Regions from separate parts of the Runella sp. SP2 genome, predicted to be linked through region 1. Evidence: riboswitches for the same ligand, from Rfam matches in the RefSeq annotation. Region 1 holds a riboswitch; the other holds the start of a gene.
What was found. A riboswitch is a leader RNA that binds a small molecule or an ion and turns the genes downstream of it on or off. The one in region 1 is predicted to bind thiamine pyrophosphate.
Positions count from the first base shown of each region.

Region 2: another riboswitch for thiamine pyrophosphate. It lies ahead of DTQ70_RS07930 (class I SAM-dependent methyltransferase); the one in region 1 lies ahead of DTQ70_RS26280 (TonB-dependent receptor).

Region 1 is NZ_CP031030.1:6,519,865-6,523,582, forward strand. It holds gene DTQ70_RS26280 (TonB-dependent receptor) at 1-2,026, opposite strand, end outside; TPP riboswitch at 2,017-2,112, opposite strand; gene DTQ70_RS26285 (phosphatase PAP2 family protein) at 2,175-2,771, opposite strand; gene DTQ70_RS26290 (DUF58 domain-containing protein) at 2,809-3,678, opposite strand.
Region 2 is NZ_CP031030.1:1,876,865-1,880,582, forward strand. It holds gene DTQ70_RS07925 (AIR synthase family protein) at 1-895, opposite strand, end outside; gene DTQ70_RS07930 (class I SAM-dependent methyltransferase) at 895-1,620, opposite strand; TPP riboswitch at 1,727-1,817, opposite strand; gene DTQ70_RS07935 (DinB family protein) at 1,877-2,377, opposite strand; gene DTQ70_RS07940 (PHB depolymerase family esterase) at 2,551-3,468, shown strand; gene DTQ70_RS07945 (DUF1624 domain-containing protein) at 3,555-3,718, opposite strand, start outside.

The sequences.
Region 1 (3,718 bases):
AATTCTTGATTTTGTTGCGGCTAAATGTCGCGTTTACGTTCCATTTCCACTGCTTGTGAAGCTGGGCACCTGCCTCAATTTCAATCCCTGCGCGGAAACTTTCGGGAACGTTGATTTTGATGGGATTCCCGACGTCGTTCAATTGCCCCGAAACCACCAATTGGTTCTTGTAATTCATATAGTAACCTCCAATCGAAGCCGCTACCCGACCTTTCTGAAAACGATAGCCTAGTTCCAAATCCTGCAACATTTCAGGCTTGGGCTGGATTTGTTGCGTTGATTCCGTAAAGTCATCGCGATTGGGTTCGCGGTGGGCAATGCTGAAAGAAGCAAAAGCCGTACTGCTTTCCGATACTTGGTACGTCAAACCCGCTTTAGGGTTAAAGAAGTTGTAATTAACGTCGTGATTTTGCTGGCGACGCTGGTTATCGTCTCCTTTTACAAAATAGCCAATGGTGCGTAATTGGGCATCGCCAAACACGTTGAGCTTGTCGGTAAGTTGGTAATATACTTTTCCGTACAAGTTAAAGTCCGTTTTTAGCCCGACGTTTTCGTAATAGCGGTGACGGATGGCGCTGTTACTGGCGTAACGAGCCCAAATAACTTCGCCAAAGTGATCTCCGTCGTATTGGTTCCAACCTCCACCAATGTTGGCGGTGAGCTTTTTAAAACTGTTGTAATCCAACGAAAAGGTCGTTCCGTAAAATGAGTTATCCAACCAACGACGACGTACCAAATCGCTCCGACTAATGGTTTGACTTCCTACCACTACGTCGGGCAATTTATAGTTGACTAGTCGGTCGTTGTCGCGGAATTGCTCATAAAAACCACGTCCTTTCACCATAAAACCATTGAGGTTAAATGTCCAGTTTTTAGAAAGTGTATGCGACGAAATCAGTTGATAGTGATCTTGTTGGTAGTTGTCCACTTGGTTGTCGTAGAGGTACAAATTGTACGTACGGCTGTTGGAATTAAGCAAATTTTGGGCGTCACGCTCGTTGAGGCCGTTGCGGTCAATGTAGGCCAAAATCCCTTCACGGTCGCCTTTGAGGCGGGCTTCAGGAGTTCCTTCCCATGCTTGGTAGGTGATTTCTCGCCCTGAAAAAACATTGAGACGGACAGAGCTCTTTTTACCAAAATAAGCCCCTGACAAGTAAAACGATTTCAAGTCGGATTTGGCGCGGTCGATAAAACCATCGGAGGTGATTTTCGACAAACGAGCATCTACCGTAAAGTGGTTGTTGATAAGACCCGTTCCTGCCAATACGGTGTGCTTGAAGGTGTTAAATGAACCCGCCGAGTTGTTGATTTCGGCGTAGGCTTCTTTTCTAAATTCGTTGGTATTGACGTTGACGGTGGCTCCGAAGGCCGCCGCTCCGTTGGTGGATGTTCCGACGCCTCGCTGGATTTGTACGCTACTTACCGACGAGCCAAAGTCGGGCATATTAACCCAAAAAGTTCCTTGACTTTCGGCGTCATTGTACGGAATTCCGTTGATAGTCACGTTGATACGCGTCGCATCCGTTCCTCTGATGCGCATTCCTGTGTAGCCCACTCCCGCACCCGCATCGGAAGTAGTGACAAGCGACGGCGTAAAGTTGAGCAAAATAGGCAGGTCTTGCCCGAGGTTTTGTTTGCTGAGTTCAAGTTTGTCAACATTCGTAAAAGCCACGGCTGATTTCGCGTTGGCACGAGTCGCACTGATGACGACTTCGTCGGCGTTGAAAGTGCTACGTTGAAGTTTAATTACTTTGTCAACGTCCTGCACTTTGATAAAACTAGCTTCATAGCCAACGTATGAAACCTCCAGTAAATCAGTGTCTTTAGGTAAATCTTTGAGAGAGAACTCGCCTTTTTCGTTGGTTGCTGTTCCTCGAAAGCTCCCTGCCCGAACTGTAGCTCCTGGCAAAGGTTTTCCGTCTTCCGCGTCAACGATTTTGCCCGAAACGCTAAGTTGGGCGAGTGCAGGCACGCATAGCAACACTCCCGTTGCTAGGGCCAAAAACCAAGATGTAAATTTTCGCATTGTAACTTCCCTCCGCTGGCATTACCCAGATCAGGTTTTAGGGTATGATCTCAGCCCGTTATTTTGGGGCACCCCTTTTTGAGATATGCTTTTGCGCAAAAGCAACGCAAAGGTAAGCGCATAACTTAGAAAAATGCAAATATGTGCGCTATTTTGCTTTCCGACGTAGCCATTTTTGTTGGATTTTGTACGTCAGCCATGCACTTGCCGCTCCCGTCACTGCGCCCGCCAACACATCACTGGGGTAGTGAAGCCCCAATCTCATGCGCGAATACCCCACGGCACTGGCCCAAGCGTAGGCAGGAACCGCTACGTACCATTTTGGGTAATGTAAAGTCAGGGTAGTAGCGGCGTTGAAAGCCGTCGTAGCGTGCCCCGAGGGGAACGAATAGTTGATGTCTTCTTCTGGAATGCGCGCGGTAAATCGTTGAGGTTCAGCAACGAATGGTCGTTCTCGCAATACAATTCGTTTGGTGATTTGGGTGATAGAACTGGCCACGACAAAACTCCCCAATGCGTGCCAGCCGTGTTGTTGTAAGGTTTTGTTTTTGGTGGCAAAACCCGAGGCTAAATAAACCACAGGAAGGCCAATTCCGATGGGCGTAGTGGTAGAAGAAATGAATTTCTCAAACCGAACGTCGGCAGGCTGTGGTGAACCATATACTTGCTCCAAAAGGCGAGAATCAAGCGTTTGGGCGTGGAGCTGGGAGGCAATTAGCCAACAAAATAAAAAGAGCTTTTTCAACTAATGTGGTGTTTAGGAGGGACTTTCCAAGTTTAAATTAGCGTTGTCGTCGGACTTTAAAGAGCTTCACCAGCGGCCCAACGTAGTCCGCCTTGGAGTCGATACCGACGTAATTGATGTCGTTTTGTCGGGAAAACTGCTCCATTTTTTGACCCAATTGCGAAAACTCATGGCGTATCCGTTTCCGAAACCAAGGCGAAGAGGTATTCACCCACGTCGTTTTATTAGTTTCAGGGTCGCGCATGGGGATGATACCCAGAGGAGGTAAATCAGTCTCGCGTTGGTCGCGCAAGTGAATCATCACCAAATCGTGTTTACGAGCAAGGGCGCGCAAGCTGTGTTCGTAGTTAGTGTCAATAAAGTCAGAAATGAAAATGACAACACTTCGGCGTTTGAGTACGTTAAGTGTAAACAAAATGGCGTCGGCAAGGTTTGTTTTAGTAGATTGTGGTTTCAGCTTGTAAAGTTCCGTAATAAACTGATACCCGTGTTTCATGCCGTTGGAGGGTCGAATGTATTTTTCTTTTTGGTCAGAAAAACACAGTAATCCCACGTGACTAGCCTCCTGAATGGCCGACAACGCCAACACCCCGCAAATCTCTTTGGCCGTGTTGAGTTTTGACTGGGTGGCGTCGCCTACTTGCTGAGAGCCACTGACGTCGAGCAGAAAAAACACGGTTTGTTCTTTTTCCTCGCGGAAGATTTTTACAAACGTCCCGTGGCCTTTGGCCGACACGTTCCAGTCAATCGTCCGAACGTCGTCACCGTATTGGTATTCGCGAAGGTCGGTAAATTCCAGACCAGATCCCTTAAAAACCGAACGGAAACTGCCTCGCATGTCGGCATTGACCGCTTTGCGAATCCGAATTTCGTACTGGCGAATCTTCGTTATAAATTGCTCAATCATTCGTAATTTTGTCGCTGTAACTGTTCAAAAATACAAAAAT
Region 2 (3,718 bases), 2.8 Mb from region 1:
AAGTATGAACTAACGTCTGCTCATGCGCAGGGTTTACCGAGAGAATCATCGACCCTGCACCAATACAATAGCGTGGGTCAAGCCCAAACAGGTCGCAAACGCCTTTTTCTACAGCAGTTCGAGGAATTTTTTCATCGTCCACCTCCACCCCAAGCCCACTCGCTACCGACATTTCAAACACTGCTCCCAGCACTCCTCCCTCGGTGACGTCGTGCATGGCGTTGACAACTCGCTGTTTTTCATTGAGTTGTCGAACTATTTCCGCTTCTTTCAGAACCGAGGTTTGGTAAAACAATTCGCTGGCTTCCAGGGCTATTTCTGTGCCCAATCGATGTTTAACCGTTTCGGGGAAAGACAAGGCTAAAATCGCCACCGACGACATCGCGCACTGTTTGGTCATCACAATCAAATCTCCTACTTGCGCGTTGTTGGAGGCCAATATTTTATCTTTAGGAGCAATCGTTATCATCGTTCCACCGCCCGAAATGGTCGAGTTTTGTCCTTCAATACTCCCCGTATGGCCTCCCGTAATGGCCACGCCAATTTGCTGGCAAAAGTGGTCGATGTGCTGCCAATATTCTTGAAACTGAGCGTCGGTAATGCTGGTAGGGAGGTTCAACACTGTTTGCAAGTACTGGGGCGAAAAACTCGTCGTGGCAATGTCATTGGCCATCAAATGCACCGACAACCACGCCGATTCTTGTAGTCCCAAGGTCGGGATAAGGCTGAGGGGGTCGCTCGTAAGCGCTATTGCTCGGCCGTCTAGCAAATCAATCAATGCCACGTCCACCCCAAAATTTGGCCCCACGAGCACTTCTTTTCTCCGAAAACCACTGTTGGGTAAAATGACTTGTTTGAAATATTCTTCGTTGATTTTGCCCGCGTTTTCCATCATTATACATCATTGAATTTGACAAATAAACCGAAGAAATCACCGTACGGAACGTGCCATTCTTGCACAGGAAACCACTCAGGAAGCCCCGTAGCTTGCCATTCGATGCTGTAGCTTCTGCCTTCAAGGGCCTCGTGGATTTTTTTGGTAAGCAGGGTAGGGGTGTAAAACGTTGCTGTAACGTAAAAGGGATTTTTGCCAAAAGCTTCTTGCACCCGTCGGCGGACAACTTTGGGCGAATTGCGGTTCATCATGCCAAACGCAATCCCGTATTTGGCCACGCGCGCCGCTTCACGGATTACCTGCACGGGGTCGCGGTAGTATTCAAAAGTCGTGATAAATGCGAGGCAATCGAAGGTGTGGTTTTTGAAGGGCATAAAATGGGAGTCGGCCCACACCAAATTTCCCCCAAAAAGGTGTACAGCTTGCCCGAGCATAAAGGGCGAAATGTCACCCCCTGCGGCTTCAATACCAATTTCTTTCCACCAACGGGTAAAACGCCCCGTTCCGCAGCCAAATTCGAGCAAGGTTTTGATGCGTGGGTCGGAGGTGACAAACCGCCCCATTATTTTCTTTTGCCAAACTTCGGCACGCTTGTAGCGACCTTCGTACCAAAGTTCGTAGGTGTCGGTGTGTTCGCGGTTAAAAAACCATTCTTTGCGGCCTTGCCAGTTGCGCAGCGGAGGATTGACAAGACTTTTTTCGCTCAATTGAAGTTCTTCATTCATACGAGTTGGATTAAAAAATAAAACCTCATTTCTGCACCGAATGCTCGAAATGAGGTTTCAAAACAAGTATGAATAAACCCCGCTTATTGTGGGTTACTTCTCCTACGTCTTTTGTCTCCTGCATTCCTACGCTGGTACTAACCAGTTCAGGTTCTCGGGTATCATCTCAGCTTTTTACAGCACCCCGTGCATGAAATATGAACACAAAAGTAGGGAGGAATTTGAAAGATTCAACAGTTTGGCAAAAATAGTTGAACTACGCGCCCATCTCGTCGGCACTTGGGCCATAGACGCCTGGAATCGGAATATTAAGCAAACGAAGATAGACGCCCAACTGCGCACGGTGGTGAATCATTTGGCCAAAAGTATGACGAATGGTTTCGTACTTACTGATGTCCATATATACCACATCGCCATTTTTTAACTGCCAACGCTCTTCAAGCATGGCATCTTCATTTTGGGCAAAATGAGCTTTTGCTTCTGCCAAGTTTTTATCAAAATAGGCAACGAGTTCTTCACCGCCATTGCAATGATGTGGGTTGTAGGGGTTTTTGGCAAAATCCAATTCGTCTGTAGTGAAAGCCAATGTTATCCACGTTGGTAAATCCGCTACGTGTTCTCCCAATTCCTTCAAGGGCATACTCTTAGCGTGTGGTTTCCAGTCGCCTTTGTCGGCAGGAACAAGTGCCAACATTTTGCGAGTACCGATACTTTCATCTTCTAATTCGGCCAGCAATAAATTAAGTAATGTTTTCATGGTTGTTGTGTTTTTTTGGTAAACTTTCTTTTTGTTTTTTGAACAACACAAAGGTCGGGACAGCGTATGACAGCCCTATGTCAGTAGCTTTTTTAGGGGCACAGTTTAAACTTTCAGCTTGTCTTCACATCTAACCCGCAACACCTTCACCATTAAACAGTCTTTCAACTTCCATGAAAACTTTATCTATTATTTTGGGGATTTCTCTCGTTTTTGCCCTTAGTTGCCAGCCCACACAGCCCGCTGAGCCTACCCTTCGTCGCACCGAAGGGACATTGACCGTAGATGGCCGAAACCGCTTTTATTTAATTAATCTTCCTCCCAATTACGACCAATCCAACGACGTTCCGTTAGTCATTGCACTTCACGGGGGAGGTGGAAAAGGCTCGCAGATGGAAAGTGATTATTTATTGACGGAAAAAGCCAACGCCGCTCAATTTGCCATTGTCTATCCTGATGGCGTACAGAGTGACGGGATTTTGGGTGCTCGTACGTGGAATGCTGGCACGTGCTGCGACTACGCCGTAGAGCAAAACATCGACGACGTTAAATTCATCCGCGTTTTGATTGATGAATTGATAAAAAAATATCCCAACATCAACCCCAAAAAAGTCTATGCAACAGGTATGTCCAACGGTGCCATGATGTGTTACCGCCTTGCTTGTGAGCTTTCCACCAAAATTGCTGCCATTGCTCCCGTGGCAGGGACGTATGCAGTGACGACTGCTTGCCAACCTACCCGCCCCGTTCCGATTTTGCACATTCATTCCAAGCTAGACGCCAAAGTCCCCTACGAAGGTGGCACGGGAATTTTTGGGTATTACTTCCCGCCCGTCGCCGACGGTCTTGCGACTTGGGTAAAAAATGACGGTTGCGCTTCAACTAGCAAAACGGTCAGCATTTTTCCCAACTATACGCTCACTAAATGGAATAATTGTACCAATAGCACCATTGAGTTTTATTTTACCAACGACGGGGGACATTCCTGGCCTGGGGGTGTCAAAAGTCGCGTCGCCGCCGATGACCCTTCCACCGCCATCAACGCCAATGATGTCATTTGGGAATTCTTTCAACGTTACCAATTGCCGTGAGGGCAAGGAGCAAAAGGCAAGGGGCAAAATGTGCAAAGGGCATGTGGCAAATTTGAACCTGCGGGGCTAAGATTCTTTTCGCTTCGTTAAATATACCGTAACCAGGTTTTGTGGGTATTTGCTTTTTTGTATTTCCCAAACCATCGGCACAACGGATACAGCGCTCCGACAATCCCTATCCACACCAAATACACGCCCCAGAGTGGCAAGCCATTGGCGGCTTTGGGGCGACCAAAACTGAAACCAAATT